Regions from separate parts of the Lysinibacillus sp. NPDC086135 genome, predicted to be linked through region 1. Evidence: riboswitches for the same ligand, from Rfam matches in the RefSeq annotation. Region 1 holds a riboswitch; each other region holds the start of a gene.
The links. A riboswitch is a leader RNA that binds a small molecule or an ion and turns the genes downstream of it on or off. The one in region 1 is predicted to bind cobalamin.
Positions count from the first base shown of each region.

Region 2: another riboswitch for cobalamin. It lies ahead of mmgD (citrate synthase); the one in region 1 lies ahead of ACIPKN_RS13485 (hypothetical protein).
Region 3: another riboswitch for cobalamin. It lies ahead of nikA (nickel ABC transporter substrate-binding protein); the one in region 1 lies ahead of ACIPKN_RS13485 (hypothetical protein).
Region 4: another riboswitch for cobalamin. It lies ahead of metE (5-methyltetrahydropteroyltriglutamate--homocysteine S-methyltransferase); the one in region 1 lies ahead of ACIPKN_RS13485 (hypothetical protein).

Region 1 covers NZ_JBIVCA010000009.1:146,961-151,179, reverse strand. Annotated here, with positions in the region: gene cobJ (precorrin-3B C(17)-methyltransferase) at 1-499, opposite strand, end outside; gene ACIPKN_RS13490 ((2Fe-2S) ferredoxin domain-containing protein) at 504-875, opposite strand; cobalamin riboswitch at 1,013-1,194, opposite strand; cobalamin riboswitch at 1,609-1,793, shown strand; gene ACIPKN_RS13485 (hypothetical protein) at 1,921-2,208, shown strand; gene ACIPKN_RS13480 (energy-coupling factor ABC transporter permease) at 2,183-2,929, shown strand; gene ACIPKN_RS13475 (energy-coupling factor ABC transporter substrate-binding protein) at 2,931-3,203, shown strand; gene cbiQ (cobalt ECF transporter T component CbiQ) at 3,207-3,977, shown strand; gene ACIPKN_RS13465 (energy-coupling factor ABC transporter ATP-binding protein) at 3,977-4,219, shown strand, end outside.
Region 2 covers NZ_JBIVCA010000013.1:112,242-116,460, reverse strand. Annotated here, with positions in the region: gene prpD (2-methylcitrate dehydratase) at 1-982, opposite strand, end outside; gene mmgD (citrate synthase) at 1,080-2,201, opposite strand; cobalamin riboswitch at 2,394-2,588, opposite strand; gene ACIPKN_RS17290 (MFS transporter) at 3,322-4,011, opposite strand; gene ACIPKN_RS17285 (efflux MFS transporter permease) at 3,941-4,219, opposite strand, start outside.
Region 3 covers NZ_JBIVCA010000013.1:76,323-80,541, reverse strand. Annotated here, with positions in the region: gene nikB (nickel ABC transporter permease) at 1-785, opposite strand, end outside; gene nikA (nickel ABC transporter substrate-binding protein) at 857-2,470, opposite strand; cobalamin riboswitch at 2,619-2,811, opposite strand; gene ACIPKN_RS17110 (hypothetical protein) at 2,962-3,957, opposite strand.
Region 4 covers NZ_JBIVCA010000006.1:87,245-91,463, reverse strand. Annotated here, with positions in the region: gene ACIPKN_RS10245 (VOC family protein) at 1-235, opposite strand, end outside; gene ACIPKN_RS10240 (DUF5367 domain-containing protein) at 295-693, opposite strand; gene ACIPKN_RS10235 (TetR/AcrR family transcriptional regulator) at 710-1,282, opposite strand; cobalamin riboswitch at 1,469-1,648, shown strand; gene metE (5-methyltetrahydropteroyltriglutamate--homocysteine S-methyltransferase) at 1,968-4,219, shown strand, end outside.

The sequences.
Region 1 (4,219 bases):
GAGCAATAACAAAATCCGCCATTGCTGCCGCTTCTACTCTTTTTGCAATTAAATTCCAAGGTGTTAAGTGGTCACTTAAACTAATGGTACAGGCGTCATGCATAATTGGAGCACCTAGTAAACTTGCACACGAATTAATAGCTGAAATACCTGGAACAATTTCTACCTCGATACCAGTTGCCTCTGTCCAGCCTAGCTCGATTAATACCTCATACACTAATCCTGCCATTCCATAAACCCCGGCATCTCCACTAGAAATGACCGATACGATACTTCCAGCCTCTGCTTGACGTACCGCTTCCTGTGCACGTGAAACTTCCTCCGTCATACCAGTACTAATAATCGACTTTGCACTAACTAAATCCTGAATAAGCTCAACATACGTTTTATAGCCTATAATCATATCACTTTGTTGTAGTGCCTCCACAGCACGAGTCGTAATATGTTTAAAGTCTCCAGGACCAAAGCCAACTACGAAAATCTTACCTTTTTGTGCCATTTTGTTACCCCTCTTTCACCTTTTCAATGCCTTTAATGGCTGTTGTTTGTGCTGTACGCTGTAACGAACCTTCCTGCAATGTAAAGACATGCTCATTATGTAACGACTCATGATTTAAATCTTGTACGAGTGCTCTCGCATGCTCCGTTGTTGGCACACGGTACCAATTTCCCTGAGGATATGCAATGACAACACAAGCATCTTTACATCTGCCATTACAGCGAGTTCTCGTCGTATGTATTTCCTTATCAAGCGCCAGCAACTGTATTTCATCACGGATCGCCTGTGTAATGTCCTCCCCATCTTTTTTCATACAGCTACTACCATTACAAATAAAAAGATGTGTTTTCATCCCCTCTAAATTCCAAGTTGTCATAGTCGTTCTCCCCTCATTTGCTTTTAGGAAAAAAAAACCTTTACTCTAGACGAAGAGTAAAGGTTTTGTAGAAGCCAAATAAAAACGAATATATACGGGTACTCGCTTTCGCTTCAACTTCTCCCTCCGAAAAGTTTGCATGTATCATCCCATAAGCAGGTTTCCTGACTTAAGCTTCCTTTTACTTTCGCGCCTTCCCAAGTTTTCACTAGTGGCATCCGCGATTTCATCAGCTATTACAGTAGCGGGGGCTGTATCGGACTTTCACCGATTTCCCTATTATCTTGAATATTCAAGCACTTATGGACGTTTTATATGAATTTTTAATATATCAAGTATGCCTCGGCATAATTGCATGACAGCCGCCGGAGGCTTTAACTTCTTTCAGCAGGTACAGGTGTTTTGACACCCGCTGAAAAGAACTTAAATCAGCATTCATCTTACCATCTATAGAGGTAGGAGACTTCTGTAGCTAACGCTTCACTTTCGCTACAAAAGACATTTGCTGAAAGAATTTTAATGTAATTGAAAACTGTTTCTATCATAGCTTATTTTTTAAAAATTTCAATATTACTTTCTTAATTTGTGACAATTTTTTTAAAATTCTATAGAAAAACGCGACATTTCTTTTTGATTTATCTAAATTTTCGACGTAGACTATTAATTTAAAATTTTTCTATAAAAATCATAGCATATATATGGAAATTCATGTTACACTTTGTCGTGAAATCTCACAACTTCATCTTTTTTCGGTGCGAATTGTTCAGCATTTCGCTTAAAAGGGAAGCCGGTTCAAGTCCGGCGCGGTCCCGCCACTGTACTAGGAAGTTTTATAGAGAATGTCACTGTCCAAAGGATGGGAAGGCCTATAAAACGTTGAACTAAAGCCAGGAGACCTGCCGAAAAATATGTGATCGTTTCAACCTACGAGGATGGGTGTGCGGCTTAGCAGATTAGAATTTTATTTGCTTTTTTAGCATGCACTTTTCCACTATCGGAGAAGTGCTTTTTTTCATTCAGAAGAGACTCCATCTCAAGGTAGTAGATGAGTACAGATATGGTTCCAACCGGGCCAAAACACCTACTGAATGAAAAAAAGCTTCCGGCGGATGTCACGGACTTTGAAAGGAATGAATTGTGCTTGCACAATTCAAAATCCGGACGCATTGTTTATCTGCGCGAAAGCGAAGCGGCAGCTACAAATGTTTTCTGTAGCGAAAGCGAAGCGGCAGCTACAATTACGCCAAGGCGAAATTTTATCGATCGCATACTAATTCGAAAAATTTTAAAGCTAGGAGGAGAGATTCTTGAAATTTTCAGGTTGGAAGCTTAGTTATTTCTTATTGGCATTTTTATTCGTGCCAAATCGTGCATTTGCGATGCATATTATGGAGGGTTTTTTGCCAATTGAATGGGCGATTTTTTGGTGGGTCGTATCGATTCCATTTATTATTTTAGGATTACGTTCTATTCGTAAAACCATTGAAGAAAATCCTGAAACAAAAATGATATTAGGGCTATCGGGTGCCTTTGCCTTTGTACTATCTGCCTTAAAAATCCCTTCTGTAACAGGGAGTTGTTCGCATCCAACTGGAGTTGGACTTGGGACAGTTCTTTTTGGACCATTAGCGATGAGTGTTATCGGGACAATCGTATTATTATTCCAATCTTTACTGTTAGCACACGGTGGGCTTACAACATTAGGGGCAAATACCTTTTCCATGGCAATTATGGGCCCTATTATCGCTTACTATGTATTTAAGGGCTCACAAAAACTGGGATTATCATTTTCAGTAGCCGTCTTTTTAGCAGCAATGCTTGGTGATTTAGGTACATATGTTGTCACATCTGTACAATTAGCTCTTGCCTTCCCTTCTGAGGTCGGTGGCTTTATGGCTTCATTCACAAAATTTGCTGGTATTTTTGCGTTAACACAAATTCCTCTTGCTGTTAGTGAAGGAATTTTAACAGTGATCGTTATGAATTTTCTGAAAAAATACAATGTGAGTGAATTAAAAGCTCTACGTGTTTTCTCAACAAAGGAGGCTCACTAACATGAAAAAGAACTTACTGCTCTTAGCCATTGTTGTGTTCCTAGCAATTATCCCCCTATTTATTCAAAAAGGTGCAGAATTCGAGGGGGCTGATGGCGAAGCGGAAGCAGCAATTAGTGAAATTGATGCAAACTACGAGCCATGGTTTGAAAGCTTATGGGAGCCACCAAGTGGTGAAATTGAAAGCTTATTATTCGCACTACAAGCTGCTATTGGCGCTGGATTTATCGGCTATTTCATTGGCTTAATGCGTGGCAAACATAAAGAGGGTTAAGCGATGTTACTCATTGATAAGTATGCTTATTTGAATAAATTAGCGTCTGTTCATCCGTTAGAAAAAACGACGTTATCCCTTGGACTACTTATATTGTCGCTTATCATGAGAGATGAACGAATGTCACTCATTACATTTATTGTGATGAGTGCTTTTATCATTTTAGGCGCAAAAATCCCTGCTAAATATTATGCTAAATTACTATTGCTACCTGGATTTTTTTTACTATCAAGTTTAGTGTCAATTTTAATTTCTATAGCGCCAACAACTAGCACGTTACCAACGTATATTTGGTCATTTTCATTTAATAGTTGGACGATTTTTATCGGCAGAGCGAGCCTCGTGACAGCGCAACAGCTTTTTTTCATCGTCCTTGGCAGCATTAGCTGTTTGTATTTTTTAATTCTCACAACATCAGTCCAATCTATTTGTTACGTGCTAAGACAATGGCGACTTCCAACTCTATTTGTAGAGCTAGTAGAGCTAACGTATCGTTTTATTTTTATCTTTTTAGATAGTATGCAAAAAATTCATCTTGCCCAGCAGGCTCGTCTAGGATACAGCTCCCCTATGCAGTGGCTCCGTTCGGTATCAATGTTAATTGCAGCTTTATTTGTCGAGATGTTCCAACGAAGTCGTGAGCTAAACAATGCGATGGAAGCGCGTGGTGGCGAAACTGTTTATTGGCAAGACGATGTTACCTATAACGCGAAAAATTGGGTAGGTATTGCTACTATTTTTATACTCCTCATCATTTATGGAGGGTTTTTCTGATGACAGATTTATACTTTGATTTAACACATTTATCCTACGCTTATGCAGATGGAACTTATGCCCTAACAGATATTACACTTCAAATTCCAAAGGGGAAAAAAATCGCTTTACTCGGTCATAATGGAGCTGGAAAATCAACGTTATTTCAGCATTTAAATGGTATTTTGAAGCCTACCGCTGGAAGTATATCCTTTTGTGGCAATGACCTGAACTATAGTAGAAAAGCATTAAAAAAATTGCGC
Region 2 (4,219 bases), on a different contig from region 1:
CAATGATGCGAATAGCTGATTCATGTGTCGTAATGACAACTTTTTCAATATCATCTAAACGATTTGTCACTTCATGATGTAAATGAACTGCACATTCTGCAGCTGTTTGCGCATGAAATTCAGCCGGGAAAGAAACTTTGAAAAGAACATTCTCCATAACATAAGAGGTAAGCGGTCTTGCAAGCTTTAATTCTTGTTTATTAAAGAGTACGTCTTGGAATCCCCAGCCAGGTGCAGATAAGGCCGTTGCATAACCCATTTCACCTTGCACAGTCATCATGGCTAATTGTACGGCTCTACTTGTCGCATCTCCTGCTGCCCATGATTTTCTTGATCCTGTATTTGGGGCATGGCGGTATGTTCGTAAACTTGAATTATCAATCCAAGCATTTGATAATGCATTGATAATTTCTTGACGAGTTCCACCTAATGCCTTTGTCACAACCGCTGTTGTCGCAATTTTGACATATAATACGTGATCTAAACCAACGCGATTCAGACTATTCTCTAATGCTAATACCCCTTGAATTTCATGGGCTTTAATCATCATTTCTAAAACGTCTTTTATTTTAAGAGGCTCTTTGCCTTCAGCAATACGTACACGACTCAAGTAATCCGCAACTGCTAATATGCCACCTAAATTATCAGAAGGGTGTCCCCATTCAGCCGCAAGCCATGTGTCATTGTAATCTAACCAACGAATCATGCAACCAATATTGAAAGCACCTTTCACTGGATCAAGTACATAGGAAGTTCCTGGAACACGCGTACCATTTGGAACAACCGTACCGGGTACAACTGGTCCAAGTAGTTTCGTACATTCGGGATACTGTAAAGCCAAAATGCCGCAACCTATAGTATCTAATAAAACATAATGTGCTGTTTCGTAGGCTTCTTCACTTGTAATCGTTGTATTTAATACATAATCGGTAATATCAGTTAGTAATTGATCTGTCTTAGATAGTTCATTTGTTTTTATCATCTATATCTTCCCTCCGTTGCATGAATTTGCCATACTAGTATACTGATGGACATTGGTCAGAATGCCCATCAGCTCTATGGCGAGTTGTTAAACTTGATTATACCGACAATTCTTCAAGGTTATGACGCTCGCCAATATAATTGACACGAGGTCTAAATAATCTATTATTGTCATGCTGTTCAATTACATGAGCACATAAGCCGATCGTTCGTGAGCCAAAAAAGATTGGCGTATATATTTCAATTGGCAATCCAAGCATGTAGTACACTGGTGCCGCATAATAATCTAAATTTGGGTATAACCCTTTTTCCTGTACCATCACTTTTTCACCAGCTTCACACATGTGATATAAGCGATGATCTCCTTGCTGCAAACAGAATTTGTGTAAAGCCTCTTTCATAATTTGCGCTCTTGGGTCCATTTTTTTCATATAAACACGATGGCCAAAGCCCATAATCTTTTCTTTATTTTGCAGTTTGTATTTCAGCAATGTTTCAAAGCCTTCTACTGTTTTGGCTTCAAGAAGCATATACATCACTGCCTCGTTTGCCCCACCATGTAAATTACCTTTCAATGATGCGACCGCGCCAGTTAAAGCACCATACAAATCAGATTGTGTTGAGGCAATAACACGAGCCGTAAACGTCGAATTTGGCATCTCATGTTCACTATATAAAACGAGTGATTGATCAAAAATTTCTTCTTCTAAAGCAGTTGGTTTTCTGCCAGTTATCATGTAATAAAAATTAGCACTATAGGAAAGCTGGTTATCAGGCTCCACGACATCTTGACCATTTAATACACGGTAGCTATTCGCTACAATATTTGGCATACCACCTAAAAGTCTATATGCTCGCGACAAATTCATTTCAGTAGAACGATCATTGATTTGCTGATCATAGCCTGCTAACACCGAAATGCCTGTTCTAAGCCCATCCATAGCATGCGTCCCATCAGGTAATAACTTGAAAATTTGAAAAATTTCTTGTGGAACCTGGTAATTGGATTTCAATTTAACCTGTAAATTAGCTCGTTGCTCGGTAGTTGGTATTTCTCCATGCAACATTAAGTAGACAATGTCTAAATACGAATATCTTTGTGATAGCTCAATCAAATCATAGCCTCGAATCACAATCTGACTTCCTACAGTGTCTAAAAAAGATAGCTTTGTTTCAGCGGCAATGATTCCATCGAGACCTGGTGAATAATTTAACTCCATTCATTACAACCCCTTTGTTTAATTATTCTTGTAAGCGTTACCATTAAAACACGAAAGAACAACAAAAAAACAACTTCTACCCCTTTGAGAAGTTGTTAATCTACAAAAGCATGATAGAGCAAATAAACAGTGAATTTACATGAATTCACAAAGATCATGTAGTAGCTAACACCTCCCTATCCTCGTAGGTCAATTGATGCTTATTTAGTGGCAGGTCTCCTGACTTATGATCAACGCTACAATAACACCTTCCCATTTTGACAAACAAAACAGTGGCCTTGTTATTGAACTCCTAAATACAGTTGCGGGACAGTGTTGGACTCTCACCAACTTCCCTTTTAATCAAATGGAAACAACTCCATTTGAACCACCAAAATTTAGCATATTCAATTTGTCATTTTACCTTAACATAGAGTTTTTAAAACAAGCAATATAGGTAAAATTCGGAAGAGACAGACTATCATTAACTATTTTTCTTTTTTGGTGAACTATTCTACATTTTTTAGCAATATTTCGTATAAAAAAGATTTTTAAAAGGATCCCGCCGAACCGGCATTAGAGAGGTTACTTTAAAAGAAAGGCGATCTCTTTTAAATTTGAGCTTTATTAATCGTGAGAAATTTGGGTACATTTAGGAATTACGAAAATTTATAGGCAGTAGTCCGATTATAAGTGTTGGAGCAACGATTCTTGTGCTGAATGATGAAAGGCAAATTCTCTTGATATAACGAATCAGGGGTTATCTGAAGGCCTAAACAAACTATTGAGGAAGTATCAATTTGTTTTAGTGATATTGTGAGTTCTCTTCCTGTTTGGTTACTAAAAACGCCAGGATCAATGATTTACCAATGATCCTGGCGTTTCGTTTTTCTATTGACCTATGCCGGTTTTATATTTGTGTTCAGCAACTTCGTTTATTGTTCCTATATGGACGACTAGCTTGCGATACATCATTTAAAGAAAATAGGAATTGTTATGAATGCTATTAGTTTATTCATTTTTTTATCTCTCTTATGAATAAGTAAGTTAGAAAGTTGTTCACTAGATGGATGAATATATTAAGTTATTCTTTCATTTGAAAACTAGTGCAAATGATTTGTTGTTCGTTTTACAAATAATGCTAATACAGACCGATTACTGCCACAATCACAATAGTGCCGAATGTAAATTGTGTACCTACTGCAACTAGAGTTTCAGGGCTTGCTTTTGAATGCTCTACTGTAAAGCGGTGTTGTCCTGTTGTCATAAGTGTAATGGCTAATGCGGTACCTGCTGCACCTGCAATTTGCTGAAGTGTGTTTATGACAGCGGAACCATGAGAATACAACTGTTTTGGTAAATCATTAAGTGAGTTTGTTTGCGCCGGTATAATAGTTGTTGAGACACCTACGTAGAAAATCATACATGAAACTATGATTAACCAAAGTGGTGTTGTGGCACTAATGACAAAGGATAATATACTCGTTGAAATAACTAAGCATAAGAAACCAAAACGTAAGTAAAATTTTGGACCAACACGATCAAACGTTTTTCCGACAATTGGAGCAAAGACGGCATTTAATATGTTTCCTAATAACATCGCAAACCCAGCATTCGTTGCTGAAAGTAATAATGATCCTTTTAAATACAGTGGCATAAGAATCGCAATGGCTAACAGTAATGCGAATACAATAAATATTAAAACTGAACCAATAGCGAAATTACGATATTTGAAAACATGTAAATCAATCATCGGATGCTTACTTGTAAATTGACGCCATATGAAAAATAAAAGAGCTACAATGCCCACTACTATTATGATTGTTGCCAATGTAGAATCTTTCTGAAATAGTACTTAGTCCATAAATAATACTACCAAATGCAATTGTTGAAAGAACGATAGATAAATAATCGATTTTCGGTTTTGTTAGCGTTGAGACATTGTACACTTTTGGCATAAAAGTGAAGAAAATAATGATATATAGGGCAATGCTTATCCAGAAAATATAATGCCAGCTAGATATATCGACGATAATACC
Region 3 (4,219 bases), on a different contig from region 1:
CAACTAAAAACCTGCTCCACAATTACTGCACCACCAAGTAAATTACCAAGTGTCATACCTAATACAGTAGTCAACGGAATAACAGCATTTCTTAAAACATGACGTACGAGGATCACTGAGTTTTTTAATCCCCTTAGCTGTGCATATTGAACATAATGCTGTTGTAATTCTTCAATGATGGTTGTACGGATAAATTGAACGAATAACCCAATTGTTGGTAAAGATAGTGCGAGTGCGGGTAAAGCTAGATGTGCTAGTGTGCCCTTTCCATTTGTCGGGAAGATCCCTAATTTCAGACTAAATACATATAGTAGTAAAAAACCTAACCAAAATGTTGGAATCGATACACTCATGATAGTCAATAGTCTAATTATTTTATCGATGATGGAATGCTTATACAAGGCACTTATGATCCCTAATGGCATACTTATTCCTAAAATCAACACAAATGCAGCAACAGCTAATTCGATAGTTGCTGGTAATTTTGCGAATAGCTCATGCGCTACTGGTAATTTACTAACAAAAGATGTCCCAAAATCTAAATGTAAAATGCCTTTTATCCATAACAAATATTGAATAAGAAAAGGTTTGTCAGTTCCAAGTTCTTCACGCAATGCTTGAATGGCTTCCGCTGTTGGCGCAACTCTTGCCAATCTAAGAATGACCTCAGCAGGCTCTACTGGAACGAAACGAATAAATACAAAGGTCAGGATTGATACGCCCAATAATACAAAAGGCAATGTCAAAATTCTTTTTAAACAAAACATCCATGTTGATTCATACATGCTGTCACTTCCTAATCAATCCTATGATAAAGAGAGAGCTGTCTTTGATCGACATACTCTCTCTTTTACAGTTATTTTTCTTTTTCCATTTGTGCATATGGAATATCATATTCAGATGCACGTGGAGCAAAATCTTTCATATATGGCTGATAAATCACGTTATTTGTTTCGTAAGATATAGGATAGAATAGTGCTTGGTCATGGAACTTTGTTAAAATATCCGTATAAAGTTGCACGCGCTCTTTTTCATCTGTACCTACTAATAATTGATGAATTTTAGTATCGATTTCTTTAGCATTTGGTAAGCCTAATTTTGCTTCATAGACACCATTAGCGTTTGGTGTAGCTGATTCATTAGCAAAGCTATGTGGATCTGTTGGTGGTCCATTTGTACGCCAGAAATTAATATCAACTTGATTATCCATTAATTTTTGCAGACCTACAATCACATCTGCGCCTTCTAAATTCAACTGTACCCCTATTTTTGCTAGTTCACCTTGCATTAGCTCCGCCATTGGCTTTTGAATCGCATCTGTAGCAATGTAGATTAAATCTAACGTTAGTGGCTGTCCGTTTTTAGAGCGAATTTTTTCACCCTTCTGAAGCTTCCATCCCGCTTCCTCTAACAATTGTTGCGCTTTTTTGGGATTATATAAAATTGGCACTAAATCAATATTGGCATATGGAATAGCATCCCAAAATAGTGTATTGGCAACCTTTTCTGTACCATGTGTAATACTATCAACCATTTGTTCCTTATTGATTGCATATTGAATCGCTTGGCGAACCTTCAATTCTGCTAACGGGCCAGACTGTGTATTGAACAGTAGCGCTTTTGTAGACAAAGGTTCAGACGTAGCGGTTTTATATTTACCACTATCTTTTAAATACGTATAATTATCTAAACTAATAATGCCTCGACCATATATTAAATCTAATTCTTCGTTTTCAAAGGCCAATGAAATAGATTCTGAATCAGGGATGATTTTTACTTTTATTTGTTCTACAAGAGGTTTTTCCCCCCAGTAGTTTTCGTTGCGACTGAATAGAGCGTACTCATCCTTTTTGTAATCTGTTAAAACCCATGGGCCTGTCCCAATTGGCGCATTAATTGCATCTTGGGTCGCATCACCTTTAGGGAATCCATTATCACCTAAAAAACGGAAAGGTCTTACAAAGGCAAGCTCGTTTAAAACAGGATAATACGGTTCATCCAGTTGCAAACGAATTGTAAATTCATCCACTTTCACAACCTCTTTTATATGGTTTATCATACCCATCCAAGAATGCATATCACGATTTGCTAAAACGGCATCAAAGTTTCGTATTACATTATCTGCATTAAAAGCTGTTCCGTCTGAATACTTAACATCTTTTCTTAAATGAAAAGTATAAGCAGTTTTATCATTAGAGATGTCCCAACTTTCTGCTAGTTTCGGCGTAATTGTTCCATCATCGTTATATTCAACCAATGATTCATAGACCATTGCTTGTGCTGTCATTTGATTTGGTAAATATGTATGGGGATTTAATGGACCTACATCTAATGGCCACCCAATCGTGATCATTTTTTCGTCTGTCTGTTGTTTCGATGCTGTCTCTCCCTTTCCATTGCTTGTACAGCCCGTGAGTAAACTGAACATCAAAATAAGCGTGAAAGGAAGTAAATACTTTGTCAATCTCATTTTCTGTCTCCTTCTTTGTTTGTGGTGCACTAAATAAAGAATTTAAAGATTGAAAGAAGGCATAAAAAAACCTTATTCCAAAAGAATAAGGACAGAATAACTTACTTTAAGTAAGCCTCTATCCATCTCCCTATCTTTCGTAGATCATCAATGAATCTCTTTACAAGCAGGCATTCTGGCTCATGAATCATGATTTTGCTTCACCTTCCCAAGTAATTACTCAGTGGTTATCGAAACAAAACTCCTCATTTACAGCTGCGGGACAGCATGGGATTTACACCCATTTTCCTTTTAATTGAATGAAAGCTTATTTCACTCAAACTTGTAATGGTTGCTATGAAATTAGTATTAAACATAACAGGTTTAAACATAACATGCTCTAATGTTCACGTCAATTTCATTTTCTGAATATAATAAAAATCTTATATATTATGACTAACATAACAAGGCTAGGTATCTTAACCCTGACCTCGTATAACTACTTTTTATTTTTAGTCACGCTTCTTCAATGAAAACAGAAGATAGATCGTATCAATTTCATGGGATTCTTCCAAAACCCACGAGGTTTGGCTTAAAATCCGCTGCAATCCCTCTAGCCCAAGATATTGGATTTGCACGCCAACAAACTCTGTAAATCCCAAGTATCCCGGATTTACATGCGCTCGGTCAAAAATTAATGAACCCGTGACCCTAGCGTCCTCCGGAGAGTTAGTATAGAAATGGTTTAGATTTTCAATAATATCTGAATCCGAACCGTACTCAAATAGACCGCCCTCCGATGAACAGAGCTGAATCCAGTCGAAACGTTCTAAACACATCTTTAATAATGCCTCTGGTTGATTCCAGTCATAATGAATAATATTGAGGGTAATGTCCAGGTCTTGAAAGCGTTCCCCTGGCTTCTTCAAAACGTCGATGCATCGTTTGGCAAAATTGGGGCCGTAAGTATCGATATCTAAAATATTGATTTCAATCTTGCGTTCCTTTAATAATTCTGGGTCCGATTCTTGAATGAGAATTAAGGTGTTAATACTGTCGGTAGCGGCTCCCCCAGCGATATTGAAGAAACAAAGGTTCCGTTCAGGGAATTGCTTGAGCTGGGGGAGCAAAATTTCCGACTGGCGCCGGCAAAGATCCCTCAGCCTGATCCGAAGTCCCGTGAAAGAAGTTTGCTTCACCGCCCACTTGTCCCGGAAACCTAATTTTATCCCGGTGGTTAAGTCGGGGCCAAGTTTGTACAGCAAAGTACGCATGCCGCTAAGATAGGAATTGTCAAAATTCGACATTTCCACAAAGATGTTGCGGATAAAGCCAGGCATCTTTTTTAATGATTCAATGCTCTTGGCTGACTTGAGACAGCTCAAATGATACGCTTGTTCATCAATACTTGCGTTGAAAAGGGGATGTGTAATATCCAAAATCGGCAATTGAATATCATTCTCGAAAACGGCATAAAGAATTGACTTATTTTGATTTGCATTGTCCACTTTATCACCACTCTATTTATCAATTTTCAAACCCATTTAGGTGATCAAACAACAAATATATCTTCTCCTCGATCTTCTTATATAAATTGAAACGCAAACTTTAAACCGATAAGAATAGTTAACCAAAGCAGAGAGTTGCTCAATATTATTCTGAAACAAGAAGCATTTTCCAATTTGTTTTTGGTAAGAAATTTCCACATCAATAGTACCCCAATAGCCCATATCGGTAGGATTAAAAAGAATTTTGGTGTTAAAGTTTCAG
Region 4 (4,219 bases), on a different contig from region 1:
CTATATTTTCAACTTGATAGGCAATATGAGCTTTTGTCGTTAATCTATCAAAGCCATCCTCTGTCCCTACATGTACCTCCCTATTGCCGACCTGTAACCAAAATCCACCTCGTCCTTTCAACGAATCAGGCTTTTCAAGTTCATTTAGTCCTAATACTTGACAGTAAAAATGTTTCCCTTTTTCTTCTTCACCTTTTGGAATTGTTATTTGAACGTGATGTAAGCCTATAACCATTTTTTCTCCTCCTTTAATTCTAATCGATACTTACTTCTAGGATAATAATGCCAAATCCTTTAATTTGACGAAGGAATAGTTTTTTTTCTCACGAATGTGGCCTTTGTAAAACCAGTAAGGAGAATTAGGGAATAAGCCCATAATAGCCATGAGGCGAAAAATCGATCTAAGACAACCGATAAATTCGGAAAAATATCGTCGAAGACTAATAAAACGACTGCATCGATAAGCATTCCAGGTAATGCAATGCAGATAGCAGCCAGTAATCGCTCTGTACCTTTTATTTTTTTTATAGAATAAATAGGTATTGTCGCTAGCCAAACGATTGGAAAAGCTAAAATGTAAGTAGCTATCATGAGGGGAGGTTCTTTAAGGGTAAAAAAGTAATGCCCTATAAATCGAAACACGGCACTTGCTACAAACCAAATCCCAAAACCCCAGCATAAAAAGAATCGCATAGTGTTCCTCCTCTAATTATTTTCCTAGACGATGTAATGTCTCAAGGATTTTTTCGAATTGCTGATAAAATACATCTATATCGAAATCGTCCCGCATCATCACTTGTATGGCCAAGCCATCAATTAGCGCGTTGAAAAAAATGCTCCAAGTTTCCATCGACACGCCATCAATTGGTGATGTATCCCATAATTTGTTTAAAATATTACGCAAATGTTCATTTTCGGCCGCTAAAATTTGTCCAATTTGCTGTCTAATAGTCGGGTTCGTAAAGCCAAAGACGATTAAGGTGAAAAATAATTTATGATAAAAGGCATCATCTTCATATCGACTTTTTGCAGAAAGAAGTGCAGATTGAATCATTTCTTGATCGGTCGTCAAAATCTCATGCCAAGAATTTTCACAGATGTCCTGAACTATTTCGAGAATGATTTGCTCTTTTGATTTGAAATGATAATAAATAGTTCCTTGTGTCACACCAGCTTGCTCAGCAACAGCCTTTAAGGTGAATTTTTCAATCCCTTTTTCTACTAAACTTTGCTTGGCAGCCATTAATAAATCTGATTTTTCAATACCAGTAGGCTTTGCCATTCATTGACACCTCCATTGTTATTAGTTAGTTGGATAACTAACTCAAAAATAACAAAAAATACCTCTATTTACAAGTGTATTTTAGTAATTAGATGTATAGGGCTCCCAATATGATAGAGTTGGATTGAACAAACGTGAAAATAAATCTACTTTTCTGAAAAATATGTGTTATAGTAAAGCATAATTAAATAATGTGTAAGAGTTGGTGCCAAATGAAAGTTTGGCTTAAAAGGGAAGTCGGTGCAAATCCGACGCTGTCCCGCAACTGTATATCGGAGCAAATCACAATTGCCACTGGGGAAACTGGGAAGGCTGTGAGGTGTGTTGATGAGAAGCCAGGAGACCTGCCAATTTCTAGTACACACCAAATACCTACGTGGAAATAGGTGGTGAGATGTGACCGTATCGTCCCTGTGCGACATAGAATCATGCGATATCTTGTAAGAATTTCGTATTGTTTTTTCATAGCTATTTTTAATTTGCGATAACAGCCATTTTCCAAAAAAGGAGAGTGGCTTTTTTTTTTACTTCTTATTAGAAGTTAAAGCCTCTGGCCGATGTCACGGAATCGGAAAGAAGACCGAAATGACCGACATCGTGTCGGCCCTCATACTGGCCTAAGCACATAGGGCCGATTCCGGACTCAATAATGCCGAGGCATACTTAATGGATCGGAGAGATGAACATGATTTATACAAGTACTATAGTTGGTTATCCGTATATCGGAGAAGATCGTGAATGGAAAAAGGCTTTAGAGGCTTTTTGGAAAAATGAGCTTTCAGAGGGTGAATTTTTGCAGAACTTAAAGGATATTCGTCTAGCCCGAATTAACAAGCAGCTTCAACTCGGAGTAGACCTGATAACTGTTGGAGATTTCACACTTTATGACAGAATGTTAGATACGGCAATGATGTTTGGCTTAGTTCCAAAGCGCTTTGATTGGCAGGGAGACAAAGTTGATTTACAAACATACTATAGGGTAGCTCGTGGTAGTAAAAAAGCCCTGGCTAGTGAGATGACGAAATGGTTTAATACAAATTATCATTATATCGTGCCAGAATACGATGGACAAGCTTTGCAATTAACAGAAAATAAAATATTGGCAGATTTTTTAGAGGCTAAGGAAGCGTTTGGTATTACTGCAAAGCCTACATTGATTGGCCCTTATACATTTTGTAAATTAACGAAAGGCTATGACAAACTATCGCAGATTACATTCATTTTAGCATTACTACCACTTTATACGCAGGTCCTAAAGGAGCTCGTGGATGCAGGTGCACAGTGGATTCAATTAGAAGAACCACTTCTTGCCACAACATTAGATGAAGCGGAAGTTAAACTTGTTCAAGAAATTTATACACAATTAGCTGCATCAGTACCCGAAGCTAAAATTATGCTACAAACTTATTTCGAATCATTATCAGCATATGAGTCAATTGTAAAACTTCCTGTTCGTGGGATTGGGTTAGACTTTGTGCATGGCTACGGCAAAAATATGGAGTCATTACGTCAATTTGGCTTCCCAAAAGATAAAATATTGGCTGTTGGTATTATTAATGGAAGAGATATTTGGCGTTCCAATCTAGCAGAAGTTAGCTCAACTATTAAAGCCATTGAACAGCTAAGTGGCGCAAAAGAACTATGGATTCAATCTTCATGTAACTTACAGCATGTTCCAATTACGACCACACTTGAAACTAAGCTTGAATCAGTTCTTAAAAATGCCCTCGCCTTTGCGGATGAAAAATTAGTTGAAATCATGGAAGTAACAAAATATTTACAGGGCCAAGACAGTCCCTCAAATTACAAACTATCGGAAAGTATGAAGGCGATTGAAGCGTTGAAAAATCATCCGATTCGCCAAAATAAAGATGTTCAAAAAGCGGTTCGAACAGTGTCGAAACAAGATTTTGAACGCCATAGTGATTTTAAAGCACGGCAAAAGATTCAACAGCAAGCATTGCAATTACCACTGTTCCCAACGACAACAATTGGGAGCTTTCCGCAATCGGATGAAGTCAAACGAACACGAAGTGCATGGCGCAAGAAACAAATTTCCAATGAGGATTATGCAGTATTTGTAGAACATGAGACAAAGCGTTGGATTACTATTCAAGAGGAATTAGATATCGACGTTCTTGTGCACGGTGAATTTGAGCGCACAGATATGGTTGAATATTTCGGGGAAAAACTAACAGGTTTTGCATTTACGGAGAAAGCATGGGTTGTTTCATACGGTTCCCGCTGTGTGAAGCCACCAATTATTTACGGTGACGTTGCATGGGAAGCACCGATGACAGTCAAAGAAACAGCCTATGCTCAAAGCCAAACGAAACGCTATATAAAAGGTATGCTTACGGGTCCTGTGACAATTTTAAATTGGTCCTTTGTACGGGATGATATTTCCCGAAAGGATGTAACATATCAGATTGCTTTGGCACTCCGAGAAGAGGTGGAGGCACTAGAAGCTGCAGGCATTTCAATTATTCAGGTTGATGAACCAGCATTACGAGAAGGCTTGCCGCTTCGTAAAGAAAATTGGGGAACGTACTTAGAGTGGACAGTAAATGCTTTTAAACTTGCTACCTCTAGCGTGAAGGATGAAACACAAATCCATACACATATGTGCTATTGCGAATTTAATGATTTTATCGAGCCAATTAGTGCATTGGACGCTGATGTTATTTCCATCGAAACGTCACGTAGCCATGGCGAGTTAATTTCTTCTCTGCAAGTCAATCCGTATGAAAAAGGAATTGGACTAGGTGTTTATGATATTCATAGTCCACGTGTACCGAGTGAAAAGGAAATGCTAAGCATAATGCAGGATAGCTTACAGGTTTTATCAAAAAATCAATTTTGGGTGAATCCTGACTGTGGTTTAAAAACAAGGAAGGAGCCAGAAACTATCTCAGCACTGACGAATATGGTAGCTGC